3 regions of the Methylocella tundrae genome follow, and region 1 is predicted to be linked to each of the others. Evidence: riboswitches for the same ligand, from Rfam matches in the RefSeq annotation. Region 1 holds a riboswitch; each other region holds the start of a gene.
What was found. A riboswitch is a leader RNA that binds a small molecule or an ion and turns the genes downstream of it on or off. The one in region 1 is predicted to bind cobalamin.
Positions count from the first base shown of each region.

Region 2: linked by a shared signal. The riboswitch ahead of SIN04_RS00955 (ribonucleoside-diphosphate reductase subunit alpha) and the one ahead of cobW (cobalamin biosynthesis protein CobW) in region 1 are both predicted to bind cobalamin.
Region 3: linked by a shared signal. The riboswitch ahead of metE (5-methyltetrahydropteroyltriglutamate--homocysteine S-methyltransferase) and the one ahead of cobW (cobalamin biosynthesis protein CobW) in region 1 are both predicted to bind cobalamin.

Region 1 is NZ_CP139089.1:1,857,096-1,863,707, forward strand. It holds gene cbiB (adenosylcobinamide-phosphate synthase CbiB) at 1-947, shown strand, start outside; gene SIN04_RS10995 (cobyric acid synthase) at 931-2,373, opposite strand; gene cobO (cob(I)yrinic acid a,c-diamide adenosyltransferase) at 2,394-2,966, opposite strand; gene SIN04_RS11005 (c-type cytochrome, methanol metabolism-related) at 3,250-3,768, shown strand; cobalamin riboswitch at 3,806-4,012, shown strand; gene cobW (cobalamin biosynthesis protein CobW) at 4,122-5,171, shown strand; gene cobN (cobaltochelatase subunit CobN) at 5,172-6,612, shown strand, end outside.
Region 2 is NZ_CP139087.1:189,125-195,736, forward strand. It holds gene SIN04_RS00920 (helix-turn-helix transcriptional regulator) at 1-246, opposite strand, end outside; gene SIN04_RS00925 (hypothetical protein) at 410-577, opposite strand; gene SIN04_RS00930 (ISL3 family transposase) at 653-2,209, shown strand; gene scpB (SMC-Scp complex subunit ScpB) at 2,649-3,341, opposite strand; gene SIN04_RS00940 (DUF1403 family protein) at 3,344-4,399, opposite strand; gene SIN04_RS00945 (hypothetical protein) at 4,639-4,881, opposite strand; gene SIN04_RS00950 (hypothetical protein) at 4,927-5,226, opposite strand; cobalamin riboswitch at 5,222-5,447, shown strand; gene SIN04_RS00955 (ribonucleoside-diphosphate reductase subunit alpha) at 5,550-6,612, shown strand, end outside.
Region 3 is NZ_CP139087.1:198,056-203,954, forward strand. It holds gene SIN04_RS00960 (ribonucleotide-diphosphate reductase subunit beta) at 1-646, shown strand, start outside; gene metE (5-methyltetrahydropteroyltriglutamate--homocysteine S-methyltransferase) at 727-3,081, opposite strand; cobalamin riboswitch at 3,187-3,400, opposite strand; gene SIN04_RS00970 (hypothetical protein) at 3,700-4,059, opposite strand; gene SIN04_RS00975 (RHE_PE00001 family protein) at 4,056-5,129, opposite strand; gene SIN04_RS00980 (Uma2 family endonuclease) at 5,192-5,767, opposite strand.

The sequences.
Region 1 (6,612 bases):
TCGAGGCCGTGGTTGGCTACCCACCCGCGCTTTATGCGGCGCTCGGCCATCCGGTCAGCTGGATCGGCGCCTTGATCTCGTATTGCGACCGGCGCCTCAATCGCGAGGACCGGTCTTTCGCGGAGCGGCGCATTCTGGGCGCGGCCGCGCTTGGCTTCATATTGGCCGCCGCCGGGGGCGCGGCATTCGTCATCAGCTCCCTCATCGTTCACTTGGCCCTGCCGAATTCGATCGCGCTGTGCCTGCTTGCGCTTATCGCTTCGAGCCTGATCGCGCAACGCAGCCTCCATTCTCATGTCCGCGCCGTGGCGTTGGCGCTTGAGCATCGCGGGCTGGAGGCCGGCCGCGCCGCGGTCGCCGCCATTGTCGGGCGCAACGTCAGCGCTCTGGATGCAGCGGGCGTCGCCCGGGCGGCGATCGAGAGCCTCGCCGAGAATTTTTCCGACGGGATCGTCGCGCCGGCGTTCTGGCTGGCTGCTGGCGGTCTTCCCGGCGGCGTCTGCTACAAGGCGATCAATACAGCCGACAGCATGATCGGCCACCTGACGCCGCGCCATGCCGCCTTCGGCTACGCCGCCGCCAAACTCGATGATGTCGCGAATTTCTTTCCCGCCCGCTTGTCCGTCCTCTGGATCGCCGTCGCCGCCATGTTCCTGAAAGGCGCCGGCGCTGGGGGCGCCTGGCGCACGGCCTTGCGCGACGGGCGCGGCCACCCCTCCCCCAACGCCGGCTGGCCGGAGGCGGCATTCGCCGGAGCGCTTGGCCTCAAACTTGGCGGCCCGCGCCGCTATGGCGACGAGGAAATCGCTGATGCCTGGATCGGCAGCGGCGAGAGCGCCGCGACGAGCCGGGATATTTTTCGCGCGCTCGCCCTTTATCGACGCGCCTGCCTCGTCCACTGGGGCGTGCTGGCGCTCGCCGCGCTGCTTTTTATCGCGCGAGGGTAAGCAGCAGGTCGAGGTCCATGTGGATCTCAAGATGCCGGGCGATGGCGTCGAGCGCGCTTTCGACCGACGCCTCGTAAGATAGGCCGGAGCCGGAGCCGCCGAGGCGCGCCAGCAGCGCGCTGCGCTGCGCCGGCTCGCTGAACAACCCATGCACGTAGCAGCCGCTGATGCGGCCGTCGGCGGAGACGGCGCCATCGCGGCGGCCGTCGTCGAAAATGACCATCGGCCGATCGCAGCCAGCACCCTCTGTGCGGCCAAGATGCATCTCATAGCCCTTGAACGGCGCGCCGTCGGCCGCCCCCCTGCCCCGCACGGGAGCCAAAACCTTTTCGGCCGCGAGTTCTGTGGCGATATCGAGCAGACCAAGCCCCGCCGTCTCGCCGGGCGGACCCTCAAAGCCTTGATGATCTCGGAGGACGCGGCCCAGCATCTGATATCCGCCGCAAAGGCCAATGACATGGCCGCCGCGCCGCACATGCGCGGCAAGGTCAATGTCCCAGCCCTCGCGCCGGAGAGCCGAAAGATCCGCGATCGTCGTTTTGGAGCCCGGCAGAAGAACGAGCCTTGCTTCCGCCGGCAAAGGCTCGCCGGAGCGGACCATGATGAGCGAAAGATCGCTCTCGAGCCCCAAAGGATCGAGATCGTCGAAATTGGAAATCCCCGGCAGGAGCGGAACGGCGACGAGGATTTTTCCGGTCCCCGAACGCCGCTTCCCGGCCAGGCCAAGAGCGTCCTCGGCCGGCAGGCGAGCCGCGTCAGGGCAAAATGGAATAAGCCCCAGATTCGGCCAACCGGTCATTTGCTCGATCAGCGCCATGCCGTCCGAAAAAAGCGCCGGATCGCCGCGAAATTTGTTGACGAGAAAGCCTTTGATCATCCTCGCGTCGGCGGGATCGAGCACCGCCTTGGTCCCGACGATCTGGGCGATGACGCCGCCACGGTCGATATCTCCAATCAAAATCACAGGCGCGTCAGCGGCGCGTGAAAATCCCATATTGGCGATGTCGTTCTTGCGCAGATTGATCTCCGAGGCGCTTCCTGCGCCTTCCACGATGACGAGATCGCACTTTTGCGCAAGGCGCTCGAAGCTTTCGAGAACGGGGGCCAGCAGCTTCGGCTTCCAGTCCTGATACTCACGCGCCGCGGCGGTCCCGACGACGCGCCCGCGCAGCACCACCTGCGCGCCAATGTTGCTTTGCGGCTTGAGCAGCACCGGGTTCATGTCGACGCTCGCCACGGCGCCGCAAGCCAGCGCCTGCAGCGCCTGAGCGCGGCCAATCTCGCCTCCGTCCGCGGTGACGGCGGCATTGTTCGACATGTTCTGCGGCTTGAAAGGCAGGACTTTGAGGCCGCGGTTGCGATAAGCGCGGCAGAGACCGGCGACGATCAGCGATTTGCCGACGTCGGACCCGGTCCCCTGCAGCATCAGGACTTTTGCGCGCCGCATCAAAACTCGATGCCCTGCTGCGCTTTGACGCCAGCCGAGAAATGATGCTTGACCAAACTCATTTCGGTGACGAGGTCGGCGGCCGCGATGAGCTCCGCCTTGGCGTTGCGGCCCGTGACGATGACATGGAGGTCGGGTCTGCGGCCGCTAAGCTCCGCGACGACCATCGCGAGCGGCAGGTAATCATAGCGGAGCGCAATGTTCAGCTCATCGAGAACGATCAGCTTGATCGCGGGATCGGCCATGAGGTCCAGCGCTTTCGCCCAGGCCGCTTCGGCCGCGGCCACGTCGCGCGCGCGATCCTGGGTCTCCCAGGTAAACCCCTCCCCCATCGAATGCCAGGCGACGAGATCGGGAAAGCGGCGGAACATGTCGCGCTCGCCAGTCTCCCAGGCTCCTTTGATGAATTGCACGACGCCGCATCGCCAGCCATGGCCGAGCGCGCGCAGCAAAAGTCCGAAGGCCGCCGTCGACTTGCCCTTGCCGGCGCCGGTGTGGACGATCAGGAGTCCTTTTCCGGTGATGGCTTTGCCGGCGACCTCGGCGTCCTGAACGGCCTTGCGCTTTTGCATTTTTTCACGGTGGCGCGAGGCTTTCGCCTCATCCGATAATTCGCTCAACGCAGCCGTCCCGTCAAAGCCTGTTGCAAAGGCGACGATGACCGCAGACAAAACGGCGGCCGCCTTTTCGTGATTCATACATTAAAGATCGCGGGCGCGGGTTGCGACCTTATTGCAGCTTGGCAAGTTTGCTTTTTCTCGTCACACAATCGTGCTTGGCCGATGTCGATGTTTCGACTTATGCCGTCGGCCGGTCAAAAAACGAAGCCCGCTGCGGGCTATGGGAGGATCAAGGATGAAGATAACGGCTCTGCTTCGCTGCCTGCTCGCCGGCGGTTTTGTCGTCGCCGCGAGCGCGGCTCGCTCTGATGGAGCCGGTGACCCAACGCCCGTCAGTTCGACGGACGGGCAATATTTTGATAAAGACGGCAACCCGACCTACAAGATCGGCAAGGACGGCAAAGTCGACTGGTACACCTTCATCGGTTACCGCATGTACGGCGCCAACTGCCTCCAGTGCCACGGTCCGGACGCCCTCGGCTCCTCCTATGCGCCCTCTCTCGTCGATTCTTTGAAGTCGCTCTCGACCCAGCAGGTGCTCGGAACGATCATCGGCGGCAAGCGTGACGTCACCGCGGCGCAGGATCTGGTGATGCCCTCGTTCGGGGAAAACAAGAACGTCATGTGCTATCTCAACCCCATTTACACCTATTTGCGGGCGCGCTCGGACGGCGCATTGGGCCGCGAGCGGCCGAGCAACCACGAGGCGAAGCCGGCCGACTGGGAAAAGACGGTCGACGACTGCTTCAAGTGAGGCTGGGGCTTCCGATTGACATAGCGCCCATTCCGTCTAGTGTCTGGCCTGTAACGGTCCCTCTATACGAGGGGTAAATGGGAATGTGGCGCCGCGTTCGGAAGAACGCCAATCCACAGCTGCCCCCGCAACTGTAAGCGGGTAGTCGCATGCCGGGACGCCACTGGGGGCCTAAAACCCTTGGGAAGGCGGCATGCGACGCCGATCCGCAAGCCAGGAAACCTGCCGTTCGATCGAGGATAGGCCGGCGGGGAGCTCCGGCCCCAATCGATGCCGGCGGTCCCCCGCAGGCGAAGGCGGCTGCGCCACAGCCGCCGGCAAAAGCCCCCTTGCAATTCAAGGACCGGGGCTTGATGAACGATCTCTCCCACAGCCGTCTTTCGCGCATTCCCGCGACCATCGTCACCGGCTTCCTCGGCGCCGGAAAGACGACGCTGATCCGCCATATTCTCGCCAGCGCGGGAGGACGCCGTCTCGCCCTCATCATCAATGAGTTCGGCGACATCGGCGTCGATGGCGATATCCTCAAGGGCTGTGGCGATCTCGCTTGCGCGGAAGACAGCATCATCGAACTCGCCAACGGCTGTATCTGCTGCACGGTCGCGGATGATTTTCTTCCCGCCATCGAAAGGCTTCTCGCGCTCGATCCTCCGCCTGAACATATCATCATCGAGACATCCGGCCTCGCGCTGCCGAAGCCGCTCGTCAAGGCTTTCGACTGGCCGGGCGTCCGCGCGCGATTGACGGTCGATGGCGTCATCGCCGTCGTCGATGGAGCGGCCGTCGCCGATGGCCGCTTCGTTGACGATCCAGAAAAGCTCGCGCTGCAGCGGCAAGCCGATCCCTCGATCGACCATGACAATCCCCTCGAAGAAGTCTTTGAAGACCAATTGCTGTGCGCCGACCTTATCGTCTTGAACAAGATCGACCTCATCGCCGCGCCCGAGCAAGCCCGCATCGCTTCTGACATCAAGGCGCTCCTGCCCCGCGCGACGAAAGTAATCGCGTCGCAGCAGGGGCGGATCGACGCGCGGGTTCTGCTCGGCCTTGGCGCCGCCGCTGAAGATGACGTGTCGAACCGGCGCTCGCATCATGATGAAGAAGCCGAGCACGACCATGATGACTTCGAAAGCCTTATCATGGAGGTCGACGCTATTGACGAGGCCGCCCCTTTCATTCGCCGGCTGGAGGCTGTCGCCGAGGCTCACGACGTGCTGCGGATCAAGGGTTTCGTCGAGGCGCGCGGCAAGCCGATGCGCCTTCTCGTGCAAGGCGTCGGCAACAGGTTCCAGCATAGTTTCGACCGGCCCTGGGAGTCGGGCGAGGCGCGCTGCGGGCGCCTCGTGATCATTGGGAAAAAGGGCCTCGACGCCGCCGCGATCAAGCGGATGCTGGAGCGCTGAATGCATCTTTTGCGGACGGAAAGCCGATCGCTGGATGAGGCCGAAGCCGCCATCGACCTTGCACAGACGCCGGCCGATTTGGTGTTCCTCTCCTTTTCCGACAGCGATCTCGGCGCTGTAGCGGCGGCCGCGCGGTCTCGCCCCGGCGGCGCGATGAGCGTTCGGCTGGCTAATCTCGCCGTCCTCAAGCATCCCTATTCCATCGATCTTTACGCCGAAAAAGTCATCGCCAAATCGCGATTCATTCTGATCCGCCTGCTCGGCGGCCTCGACTATTGGCGCTACGGCGTCGAGGAATTTTGCCGCATCGCGCGGGCGCACGGCGTCTTGCTCGCCATCATTCCGGGCGACGCAGCGGAAGATCAACGCCTGGCCGAGGCGTCCAACATGGCGGCCGAAGACCTCAAAGAGATTTTTGCGCGCTTTCAAAGCGGCAGCGCGGGCAATATCGGAGCGGTTCTCGACTGGATCGAACATCGCCTCGATGCGCCGGCCGTATGGGGCGTAAAGCAGACTATTGCCGCCGCGGGCGTCTTCACGGCGGGTCGCAGACTGACGCGTGGGGCCAAGCGGCGCGCGCTCATTATATTTTATCGGTCATATATGCTGGTTGACGATACGGCGCCGATCATCGCGCTCGCCGACGCGCTCGCCGCGCGCGGATTTGACGTCGAGCCCATTTTCGTGACGAGCCTCAAAGATGTCGGAGCCGTCAGATTCTTGCACGAGACGATTGCGTGCGGAAAACCCGATGTGGTTTTGAACGCGACGGCCTTCTCGGCGCGGCTCGACGAAGGCGGCAGCGTTCTCGATGAAGCCGACGCCCCCGTGCTGCAAGTCATCTTCTCCGGCGCTGGCGAAGCACAATGGAAAGCCGACCCGCGCGGCCTTTGCGGCGCGGATCTCGCCATGAATGTCGTTCTGCCGGAGATGGATGGACGCCTGATCACGCGCGCGATCGCCTTCAAAAGGCAGGCGTCGCCTCGGCCGGATCTTGAATTCACGCCATTGGTGCACGCCGCCTGCGATTCACGCGTCGCATTCGTCTCGGACCTTGCAACAGCCTGGGTCGATTTGCGCAAGACGGCTCCGGCTGAGCGCCGCCTCGCCTGCATCCTGTCCGATTATCCGGGCAAGGCGGGACGCGGCGGCTATGCTGTGGGTCTCGATACGGCCAAGAGCGTCGCGTCGATCGCCGAAATGCTGCGCGAGGCGGGCTACGCCATCGGACCTTTGCCGCACGAAGATCATCTCATGCGAAGCCTCGAATCTGGCGCTGAGACAGCGCGCCTGAGCCTTGCCGATTACGAAGAGGCGCTGCGCGACATGCCGCGCCCCTTTACCGAGACGCTCAACGCGCAATGGGGCGATCCCGCCTCTGACCCAGACGCCATCGAGGGCTTCTTTTCATTCCCAATTTTGCACGCGCAAAACTTCTACG
Region 2 (6,612 bases), on a different replicon from region 1:
TTCGATAAATCTCGGACGAAACGCATCAGACGCAAAGTACCGCTTTTCGCTGCGATCGTAGACAATGTTGTCGGGTGCGTGTTCCTGATAAAGCGCGAGGTCCTTGGAGGCTTGCGGAACCGATACACCAAACTCGTCTACGATATCCGACCGGTTGACGCCGCCCTCCCAGAACAGGCGGAATTCGACGAATTCGAGCCTACGCTCGACCCCCCATCGAAATCCTTTTGTGTCCGCGGCGTTCATCAAATTCGGCCCCAAGATCCATTAGACTTGTTTCTTTATCCATCGTTTTTTTATACTGATCGAATTGGACCTGTCAAGAGTGACGTTTGGCAGGATCTCGGTTGGCCTGACTTCGCTAGCGCTGGACGGAGCTCCAGGGGCGGCTCCGCGCTTTAAGCGCGGCTCACTCGCCGCTGAGGGCGACGCATCGCTCACCAATGATGGCGATCATCTTGTCCTGCGTTGCGGTTGCCGCCTCAGATGGAATTGCAAACGCCGGCAGGCGCAGCGTTTTGGCGTGCTCGGCGAGCCGCACCGTGAGTTCGCCGATAGCCGCCTTGTGAATAAGCATGGAATAAGGGCTCAGACTCAAATTTGATGCAGTTGGGGCGCCGACTCGCGTTGAATCCAAAAAGGAAACAGCCCGATGTCGCGAACCCTTCATCCCTCTACGATTGTGCCGCCTGGATTTCGGGTTGAAAGCGCCGTCGACGATGGCGCGGTGACGATCATAACCGTGCGCCATACGGGCAAATCCAGTTCTTGTCCTGGTTGCGCGGCGGACGCCGAGCGGGTCGATAGCCGCTATTCGAGACGGCTTGCGGATCTGCCGCTCGGAGGACGACAAGTCCGCCTGATCGTCGTCGCACGGCGTTTCCGATGCGACGCGCCATCCTGTCCGCGCGCAATCTTCACGGAGCGCTTCGGCAAGGACGTCCTGGCGCCTTGGGCGCGGCGAACCGCGCGCCTGGAGAGCATCGTCCATTGCCTCGGACTTGCCCTCGGCGGGCGCCCGGCCGCGAGTTTCGCCCGCCGGCTGATGGTGCCGGTAAGCAACGACACCCTTCTGCGGGTTGTTCGTCGGCGAGGCTGTCCGCCCTTTCCCGCGCCCACCGTCGTCGGCATCGACGATTGGGCGTGGAAGCGCAACCAGCGCTACGGCACGATCATCTGCGATCTCGAACGGCGGCGACCAATACGCCTCCTGCCGGATCGTGAATCCGCGACCGCGCAAGCGTGGCTCGCCGGCCAGCCGCAAATCGCCGTCGTCGCGCGCGATCGCGGCGGCAGCTATTCCCTCGCAGCGTCAAAGGCGCTCCCGTCGGCCCTGCAAGTCGCCGATCGTTGGCATCTCATGGAAAACGCAAGCCACGCCTTTCTGGACGCCGTGCGCAAATCGATGCGCCAGATCCGCGCCGCCATGGGCGCGGCGATCATCAATCCCGAATTGCTGACTGCCGCCGAACGGCTCCAATATGAGGGTTACCTGAGACGCGAGGACATCAACGCCACGATCCTCGCGCGCGCCAGAGGCGGCGCGTCGATCAAGGAGATCGTGCGCGACACGGGCCACAGCCGGGGCCTCGTGCGTCGGGTGCTGAGGGGCCAGCGTTCGGACGTCTTCCGGTCGCGTGAGAGTTCCTTGGAGCCTTATCTCGAATGGCTCGACGCCCAGTGGCAGGCCGGCGCTCGAAACGGTTGCGAACTTTGGCGGCGCTTGAAGTGCCAAGGCTTCCGAGGATGTCTGCGGGTCGTTTCGGAATGGACGGCGCGACGTCGACGCGCGGAAAAAGCCGACGCCGACAGCTTGCGCCGCGTTCCGTCGGCTCGAACCATCGCGCGCCTCATGACGACGGGCCGCGACAATCTCACGAAGTCGGAGACCGTGACCATCGCCGCGATCGAAGGCGGGGTCGCGCCGCTGATCGAAGCGCGAGCCGTCATCAATGCGTTCCATGCGATGATCCGCAAGCGCGCTGGCGAGGAACTCGCCCCGTGGATCGAACGTGCGAAATCAAGTCTGGTCACGTCGTTTGCCAAGGGCGTCGCGAAGGACAAGAGCGCGATAGGCGCCGCCATCGCGTCGCACTGGTCCAACGGCCAAACCGAAGGCCAGATCACCAAGCTCAAACTCGTGAAACGGCAGATGTATGGACGCGCAAAACTCGACCTACTCGAAGCTCGCCTGATCGGAGCAGGATGACGTGCACCAAATATGTGTCAGAGCCCTTATTCCATGCTTATTCACAATTGCGCTCGCCGTCCCCTTCTCGGCCGACCGTCTAACGGCGATGGCGACATCAGCCAAGGGACCCGAGAGCTGCAATCTGTGATCTTCGAATGCCGTGCAGGGTTTTGACAGGAGATCGGTCATGAAGCGCTCATCTAAAAAGGACGGCGCAATTAATACCCGGGTAGAATTTAATCGTCAATAATACCCGGATTAAATCAGGCCTGAACTGCCTCTGGATGCAGTGATCCATCCATGCACGGGCATGCCGACCGTCTCCAAACAAACACCCCATCCGAAAGACGGCTATCGGCGGCTTTCGGCGGTAAGTCGTTCGTCAATAGGGCCGTTTTAGACAATGTGGCGGAGCCGGAGGGATTCAAACGTCTTCCTCGAAATCCTCGAACCCTCGCTATCGGCTTAACGCGGGCGACGCATCGATGTCCTCGCCTTCAAAATCACCCAATTCGTCATTGCGTGAGATTGGAAACGCCCCGGCCAGGAGCTTATCTTTGCCGAGCAGGCCGGCGTCCTCCAGCATCTCGATGTCGGGCAGGTCGCGCAGAGACTCGAAGCCGAACTGCGCCAGAAATTCTTTCGTCGTCACGAAGGCGTAGGGGGCGCCGGGGCGCGGGCTGCGCGGCCCCGCGGCGATGAGGCCCATGGCGCGCAGGCCGCCGATGAGGTCGCGGCTGACCTCCTTGCCGAAAAATTCCGAGAGCTCGCCGCGCGCGATCGGCTGAAAATAGGCGATCGCCATCAGCACAAGAGATTCCGACCGCGACAGCGGCCGAACGCCGGCGCCGCTCCCTGCTGCGGCATGGATCGCGTCCGCGAACCCTTTCTTCGTGCGGTGCTGCCACCCGCCGGCGACCGAGGCCAATTCGTACGGCCGGCCGCGCAGCTCGTCTCGAATGTCCGCGATGAGAAGATCGAGATTGCAGTCGCGGCCGACGACGCGGGCAAGAACCTCCCGCGTCACGGGCTCGGACGCGGCGAAAATCACGGCTTCGACCCGGCCCATCCATTCGCGCCATCTCAGTTCGGGCGGCAGGTCGGCGAGCTCCGCATCGAGCGCAGTTTCGAGTTTGGCGCGCCGGGCCATCGCTAGAGCCCGTAAAGCCGGAAGGTCGGCCGGCCGGTCAGTTCGCGCACGGCGCCGAGCGCGACGAGGCGATCGAACAGCCGACGGCTCGAACGGTCGGTCACGGTCTTTCCGGTCCTGGCGGCTTGCGCGTCCTCGCCAATCAGGATGGCGATCATCAGATCCGCATCCTTGCCGCGCAGTTGCGGCGCAACCGCAAGGAGCCGCTCGGCGCGGCGGGCGAGCTCGGCGTAGCGGTCCGCGGCGACGGCGGCCGCGCGGGAATAGGCGAGCGAGCATGCGGCGAGCCAACCGCCGTCGCCCTGCCGCTGCGTCGCGCGGGAAAGATCGCTTCGCCGCATCTCGCCGGCGATCATCGGGACAGGCGCCGGCCAGTTCAGGCGATGCGCCAGCACGGCGTCGGCGAGCCACAGGGCGAGCGCCTCGGCGTCCGGCCGCAAGCGTAGGGTGACCGCCGCGATCTCGGCGGCGGCGGCGACGGCGCTCCCCTGCCCTTTGGCGAGCCCGGCGGCGATCGCGACGACGTCCTCAAACACATCGTCGCGGCGCAATTCGAGCAGGACCGGCAGCCGAAGCGTCCAGTCGTCGGTTTGCATGGCGCCGGGCTCGCCGAGGCGTCGCCAGGCTTTGAGGATGCGGCCGGCGGGCCCGGGATCGTCGCCGTCGCGGCGCAGATACCAGGCGTCGCGCAGCGCGGCCTCGTCTTCCGTGCGCCCGCCCTGCCGCGCGAGGACCGCGGCGCAGGCGAGCGCCAGGCGCTGGCGCCAGAGGGCGCCGAGCGGGTGTTCGGCGCGGGCGATTGGATGCAGCGCGGCGAGCGCCGCGCCGGCGCGGAAGGCGGCCTCCGCAACGTCTTCTCCCGAGGCGGCCTGCCCCGCCGCGCCGTTTTTGTCTGCAAAACCCCTCTCCTCGGATCGACGCCTCGCGTCGATCCTCCCCTCGCCCGCACCTTGGCGCGGTCTCCCCTCGGAGTTTTGGCTCGCAAAACTCCTCGCCCAGCTGGGGAAAGGGGGGAAGGCCGGCGGGGCGGCGAGGCTGATTCGGGGACGTGGCGCCATGCCGGCAGGCTAACGCATGGCGGCGCTTATGGCGAGTAAAATGGCGCATTTCCGCCGCGCTTGTCTTGCGCTAGAAATGTCCGATAAGATTGCATTATCGCGCGCAAACTCGCCTACAATGGTGTGTAGTGTAGAAACCATCCTGTCGCCAACGCGCGTGATCCCTCCTGTTACGTCCGTCTCGCCCGATTGGAATTTCTTCGGCGTCAGTCCGAACAACGGGCCGCACCCTTCGATCTTTAAATACGTCTCGGTTCGTCGACGGCCGTCTTGAACCTGATCGCCACGACGGGGCCAACGCCCGGATCCGTTATCAGTCGGCTGCAGATCTTGTCATCGCGCGCAATCGCCAACATGGTTTTGTGCAGCTTGTCGTATTCCGATTGTGGAGCAGCTTGCGCCGTGAGCATTGCTCCGATGACAGTTTCCAGCAACGTCTGCCCGGCCGACGGCTCGCTCGCTCGGGCCTCGAAGTTCCGCATCACTACTGCGGTCGATGGCGTGCATATCTATAATCGTGACGGTCATCATATCGCGAAAGGCGCTTTCTCGCTGTTTCCGACCTCGACGTCTAGACCGATGGCGGACACGCCTTCTATCTCGGCGCCGAATTGACCAAGGCCGAGATCGCTTTCGCGCTCGGCATACGCTATGCGCAGGACGATGCGCTCGATTGGGGCGTCGGCGCCGATCGTCCGGACGAAGAGCGCGATCGCCTGCGCGAGGCCGGGCACACGCTGCGACGGAAAGAGAAAAACCTCGATGATCCGTGACGGGCGCTTGATTGCATCATAGATATTGACGCCATTCTCAAAAGTTGCCACCATATCTAGTAGTCACGGTCTCTCGAGTCGCAAGATCGAGGGCTAAGAGGGAATCCGGTGCGCGAGGTCTCTATCCAGGGCCACGCAACGCCGGAGCTGCCCCCGCAACTGTAAGCGGTGAGCCGAAGTCCACCATTTGTCACTGAGATCGATGCGATCTCGGGAAGGCAGGACCGAGGCGACGACCCGCGAGCCAGGAGACCTGCCGCGACGCCGTATCGTCCCTGGGCGGGGTGTCCCGGTGGTTCGCTTGCATCGGGCGCCCGCGCCCGCCGTCCTGCACGCGTCCGCTCGGCCTTTGCCCCCAACGTTTGGGGTTCAAGCCGATGTCTCTCACGATCGAAACCACGCGCGCCACGGGCGCCGCGCATCCAGCTCCGCCGGCGCCGAAACCATCGGCCGAGCCGGGTTATCAGGTCATTCGCCGCAACGGCGTCGTCACGCCATTCGATCCGTCGAAGATCGCAGTTGCGCTTGCCAAGGCGTTTCTCGCCGTCGAGGGGGGCGCCGCCGCCGCGTCGCGCCGCGTGCACGACATCGTCGCTGGGCTGACGAACCAGGTCGTCGCGGGGCTTACCCGTCGCGTGGACGCGGGGCGCACCTTCCATATCGAGGATGTGCAGGACCAGGTCGAGCTTGCCCTGATGCGCGGCGAGCATCACAAGGTCGCCCGCGCTTATGTGCTCTATCGCGAGGAGCGCGCCCGCGAACGCGCCAAGGCGAGCGCCGGCGAGCCGGCGGCGGCGTCAGCTTTCCGGATGAAGGCTGCGGACGGATCCCTCGCCACGATCGACGCCGCACGCCTCGCCGGCGTCATCGAGGAGGCTTGCGCCGAACTTGAAGGCGTTTCGGCCGATGCGATACTCGCGGAGGCCCAACGCAACCTCTATGACGGCGTCAGCCGGGAGGAGCTGGCGCTGGCGCCGATCCTCGCCGCCCGCACGCTCATCGAAACCGAGCCGAACTACGCCAAGGTCAGCGCGCGGCTGTTGCTCGACAAATTGCGGCGCGAGGCCCTGACCTTCGTCGCGGGCCAGCCGGTAGAGGCGACGCAAGCCGAGATGGCGGCGCGATACGCCGATTATTTTCACGCCTACGTCCGGGTCGGCGTCGCGGCGGAACGGCTCGACCCCGAACTTGCCCGCTTCGATCTCGCGCGCCTCGCCGGCGCCTTGCGGCCGGAGCGCGATCTTCAATTCGACTATCTCGGCCTGCAAACGCTCTACGATCGCTATTTCCTGCATGTGCGCGGTGCGCGTTTCGAACTGCCCCAGGCTTTCTTCATGCGCGTCGCGATGGGTCTCGCCCTGCGCGAAATCGATCGCGAGGCGAGGGCCATAGAGTTCTACGATCTGCTGTCGTCATTCGATTTCATGACGTCGACGCCCA
Region 3 (5,899 bases), on a different replicon from region 1:
CGGACTCGACGAAGGCGAACTCTTCAACATGTATCGCGAGCAGCCCTCGATCACCGACAAGGCGGCCTGGGCGATAAATCACACCCGCCGCCTCATGGATCCGTCCTTCTCCACGGGAACGCGGGAGGCCGACCAGGCGCTTCTGCGCGATCTGATAGCTTTCTACGTCGTCTTCGAGGGGATGTGGTTCTATACGGGCTTTGCGCAGATCCTGTCGCTTGGCCGGCGCAACAAGATGGTTGGCGTCGCGGAGCAGTACCAATATATTCTGCGCGACGAGAGCATCCATCTCAACTTCGGCATCGACGTCATCAACCAGATCAAGGCGGAGAACCCGCATCTCTGGACAAGGCCGTTTCAGGATGAAGCGCGCGGCATGTTGCGGGATGCGGCGGAACTCGAAGCCGCCTACGGCCGCGATACGATGCCGCGCGGCTTCCTCGGCCTCAACGCGACTTTATGCGAGCAATATATGCGCTTCATCGCCAATCGTCGCTGCGCCCAACTCGGCCTTGCGCCTGTTTTCGCCGAGACGGACAATCCGTTTCCGTGGATGTCCGAGGTTATGGATCTCAAGAAGGAGAAGAACTTCTTCGAGACGCGCGTCATCGAATATCAAAACGGCGGCGCCCTCTCATGGGAATGAGCGGCGCCAATCCCGGCGGCGGACGTCCTCCGCCGGGATCTCGTGCACGATTTCTTAGCCGCGATCCTGCCTGGGACCGTTCATTCCGCTGCCTTCGCGAGCGCCGCGCGCACGTCCTTCGCGGCTGCGACCATGTTGACGAGCGCGGGACGCACCTCTTCCCATTTGCGGGTTTTGAGGCCACAGTCAGGATTGACCCAGATCTGGTCAGGCGTCAGGCTCTTCGTCGCCTTGACGAGGAGTTCGGTCATCTCGCCGACAGGCGGCACGCGCGGCGAATGAATATCGTAGACGCCCGGGCCGATTTCGTTCGGATAGCGATAGGCGACAAAGGCGTCGAGCAACTCCATTTTCGAGCGCGAGGTTTCGATTGAGATCACGTCGGCGTCCATGGCGCCGATGGACTGGATGATGTCGTTAAACTCCGAATAGCACATATGCGTGTGGATCTGCGTGTCGTCTCTTACGCCCGAAGCGGCGAGCCGGAAGCATTCCACCGCCCAGGCGAGATAGGCCGGCCAGTCGGCGCGCCGCAGAGGCAAGCCTTCGCGAATCGCCGGCTCGTCGATCTGGATGATCCGGATGCCCGCGGCCTCGAGATCGGTTACTTCGTCCCGCAGCGCCAGCGCGATCTGGCGGCAGACCTCAGACCTTGGAAGATCATCGCGGACGAAGGACCATTGCATCATCGTCACCGGGCCGGTGAGCATTCCCTTCATCGGCCGCTTCGTCAGCGATTGCGCGTAGGTCGACCACGCGACGGTCATTTGTTTCGGGCGCGACACGTCGCCGAAGATGATCGGAGGACGGACATAGCGGGAGCCGTAACTTTGCACCCAGCCGTGTTGGGTAAACACGTAGCCTGAGAGCTGTTCTCCGAAATACTGCACCATATCGTTGCGCTCGAACTCGCCATGCACGAGCACGTCCAGGCCGATTTCCTCCTGCCAGCGCACCGCTTCTTTCGTCTCCGCGCGCAGGAATGCGTCGTAGTCCGCATCCGTGAGCGCTCCCTTGGCGTGAGCGGCGCGCGCCTTGCGCACTTCCGGCGTCTGCGGGAAGGAGCCGATCGTCGTTGTTGGGAAATCCGGCAGATCGAGCGCGCGCCGCTGCCATTCGCGGCGAATCTCAAACGGGCTCGCCCGCTCAGCCATCTGACGCGCGATTGCAGCGATGCGGGCCGCGACCGCCGGATCATGCACTTTCTTTGACGCCGCACGGGCGGCGAAGGCTCTGGCCGAATCGGCGATCGTCGCGGCGATAGCATCTCCACCGCCGGCGAGCGCCCTGCCGAGCGTCGCAAGCTCGCCCATTTTCTGCACGGAGAAGGCGAGCCAGTTCTTCAGGTCGGGGTCGAGGTCCGTCTCGAGATCAAGGTCGATCGGAACGTGCAACAGCGAACAGGATGACGCAATCTCGATATGATCCGGCCCTCGCTTGGCGACGACTGGCGCGAGGCGATCGAGGATCGAGGGAATGTTCGCCCGCCAGATGTTGCGGCCGTCGATCACGCCCAGGGACAGAACAAGGCCGCGCGGCGCCCGCGCGAGAACAGCGTCGAGCTGCTCCGGCGCACGCACGAGGTCGAGATGGAGGCCGGCGACCGGGAGAGCGAGCGCATCGGCGAGATTATCGCCGAGGCCGCCGAAATATGAGGTCAGCATGAGCTTCAGCGCGGGCGATGCGTGGGCGAACATGCCGTAAGCCGCGCGCAACGCCTGCCGCGTCGCGTCGTCGAGATCGAGAACGAGACAGGGCTCGTCGATCTGAACCCATTCGGCGCCATTGGCCTTGAGGCGGCGCAGGACATCGACATAGACCGGCAGCAGGTTGGCGAGCAAAGACAGCGGATCGAGAGCCGGATCCTTGCTCTTGCCAAGCTTGAGAAAAGTCACCGGCCCCAGGAGGACGGGGCGGGTTTGATAGCCAAGCGCCTTCGCCTCGACATATTCATCGACCGGTTTCGTCGAGGCGAGCGTGAAGACCTGCCCCTTCGTAAATTCAGGCGTCAGATAATGATAGTTGGTGTCAAACCACTTGGTCATTTCGAGCGCTGGAACGCCATGCGAATGGGCGCCGCAGCCGCTGGCGCAGGCCGCGCCTTGGGTCTCGCCTTCGGATCCTCGCGCAAGGGCGAAGTAGGTTGCAAGCGAGACCTTGCCGCCGTTCCAGCCGTAAGCGTCCGGTATGGCGCCCACCATGACGCTCGTGTCCAGCACGTGATCGTATAGAGAGAAATCATTCGACGGAATGTTCGTTACGCCGAGCGCGCGCTGACGCGCCCAGTTGGCGGCGCGAAGACCTGCCGCGGCCTCAAGCAGCGCAGCCTCGCCGGATTTGCCGGACCAGAAGCTTTCCAACGCGAATTTGAGTTCGCGGCGCGGACCGATTCGCGGCGTTCCGAGCGTACTGACGGGAAGAGAAGGAATAGACATCGGCTTACCCCAAAATGTTTGGGGGCAAAGGCCAAAGCGGACGCTGAGCAGCCGCCAGCGAAATGCCGGCGGATCGCACGCGAACCACCGGGACACCCCGCCCAGGGACGATATGGCGCCGCGGCAGGTCTCCTGGCTCACGGGTCGTCGCCTCCGTCCGGCCTTCCCGAAGCCGATCGGCCTCAGTGACGCATGGTGGACTTCGGCTCGCCGCTTACAGTTGCGGGGGCAGCTCCGGCATTGCCTTGCGGCGCACCGGATTCCCTCTTAGCTCTGACGCCCCCGGGGGGCTCAGAGAACCGTGGCGAAATCAACTTACCGGCACGGCTCGATCCAAGTCAAGGCAAATATAAGGATATCCTTATGTGATTATGTCTACGACGCCATCGCCGCTGTGGGCGTTCGGCTCAGCGTTGCCTCGGTTTGGAGATAGTGCGAGATGTCGGTCGCCAAGCGCCGCTGCCGACTGGGCCCATCAAAAGGATGTTTCGGCCCCGGCCGCAACAGTCAAAACGCGGCCTAACCGGGTTACGCGTCGGCGGCGCCCGTCTCGACGGCGGCCCTGACCTCGAAGCGGCGTCCGGCGACTTGCCCGGCTTCATAGGCGTCGACCAAAATCTACTTTCTGCGCGCCCGGCTTCTGGCCTCGAACGACAATTCGAGTTTCGCCATTTCGTCGTCGATGACGGATGTCTTCAACGGCGCGAGATCGCGTCCGGACGATATTTTATTGGCCGCGTCGCGCTCGGCTTTCATGCTTTTCAGCTTGCCTGCGATCCCGTGCGAAAGCCCGATCTGAAACGAGTTGACCGCCTTGCGGCGCTCGTCCGGGTCAAGGCCGCCGGCGAAACTCCCGAGGTAAAATGCATGATGCAGCGACCTCGCTTCGATGAACCGCAACGCGGTCTTGACGCGCCGATCGGCGTCGACGCCCGGCGCGAATCGACAAGGAAGCGGACAGCCGCCAAAGATCGTCACAAGATGCCCCAGGCCCGGTAGCGGCCGCGGCCGGTCATTTCGCGCAGGCCGAGTTCGGCGACCATGTCCTGCGCCGCCCGCGGGGTGACGCCGAGCGCGGCGGCGATCATGCCGGCCGAGGCGATCGGCCGCGCCAGCATGAACTCCACGAGGGTGGGCAGTCGGGATGAGCAGCGGCGGCCCTTCAGCTTGCCCTCGAGGCGCCGCCGCGCCAGCAGCCAGCGGTCGTGGTCGGCCATCCCGGCCTCCGCGCCGGCCGCGATCGCCTCCAAAAAGGCGGTGAGCCGGACTGTGCGGTCCCTGGACCGGCGCCGCTCACGCGGAACGAGCTTCAGCGCCGAATTCACGCAGCAAAGATGCGCCCGGGTTTTCTGGCGCGCCCGCAGCGTCGCCGCGACGAGCAGAGCGCCGAGCCAGGCCTGGCGCTCGAGCGGCGGGTTGGTCTCCCAGGCGTCCCACAGCAGGGCTGCGGCCAGAAGCGGCGGTTCGGCCGGCGCCGCGGCGCCGGCGCGCCGCCAGGCCTCCAGCTTCTCGTCACCCTCCCAATCGGGATCATAGATGAGCGGGTCGCGCGGGCCCCTCGCCCGGGCGGCGTCGCCAGCGAGGAGTTTGTCGCTGCGGTTGAGCGCGCGCTCGAGCGCGGCGAGTTCGCCGGCGAGCGGATCGGCGCCGCCGGGCAATTCCAGCGCCGCCGCGTCGGCGCCATCCAGCCCCTCCCCTACCCGGGTCGCTTCTTCCGTCCTGCTTTCGCTATCGCCGCGCAAAATTTTGAGGCCGTCCGGGCTCAAAGCCCAGTCCGGCGCGGCCCCGGCGATCTGGCGGCGCGTCCGCAGCACCGCCTGGGCGCGGGTCACCTCGTGGGTCGGCGACCTTATGTCCATGCGGGCGTCGTGCAGCACGAGGTCCTCGAGCATGACGAGCTCGCCGGCGAGCCAGAGGCTGGCGCAGGCGTCCCCAAAATGCGACCGGCTAACGAACCCCTCTCGAATCTGGCTCGCGCGGACGCGCTCGTCGAGGCGGGCCAGCGCATCCTCGGCGGCGGCGAGCGGCGCCTTCAGCGCATCCAGCAAGCGCCCCTCGCCAAGTCCGCGCCAACACTCGGCCGACGCATCGGCCGCGGCATTGGCGCGCCTCACGCGAGCAGCGCGGCGACGTCGATTTCTATTCCCTTGACGAGAGCCGGCGCGAGCATGCCGCTGGTCCGGCGCTCCTGCGAAACATAGGCGCCGTCCTTGGGCTGGCGGCAGACTTCGACGGCCGCTCCCGCGATGTCGACGATCCAGACCTCGGGGACGCCGAATTTCGCGTAAAGCGCCAGCTTGCGCCCGCGATCATGGCCGAGTGAGGTTTCTGAGACTTCGATCAAGAGCAGAACGTCAGCCGCGCCGGGATGATTCGCCTGATAATCATCGGCGCGCGGCCGCAGCACCAGGAGATCGGGTTCTGGCTCGTTATAGGAATCGAGGCGAAGCGGGTTTTGAACGCTGATAATGGCGAGGTCCCCGACCGCGCGGATGAACTGCCGGGTAAGACGCGTCGTGATTGCGGCATGCGGACTGCCAATCGCATTCAAATCGATAATCTCCCCGTCGATGAGTTCGACGCGATGGGGGTTTGGTAAAATGCCGGCCTCGGCCAATTTGTAATAGGCATCGACATCAAAGCGATGCTTCGTCGGAATTTGCGGACGATCAAAAATCGCGCCCATGGGGGGATCCTTTCTGATCAGGAGAGTCTAAGACGAGCCTTCGAAATCGGCAAGAGAGGGCGCCGGTTCCGGCTCCTCCTTCATGGGGACAGATCGCGGGATCGCGATTTTCCGTTGATGCGCCTCATTTGG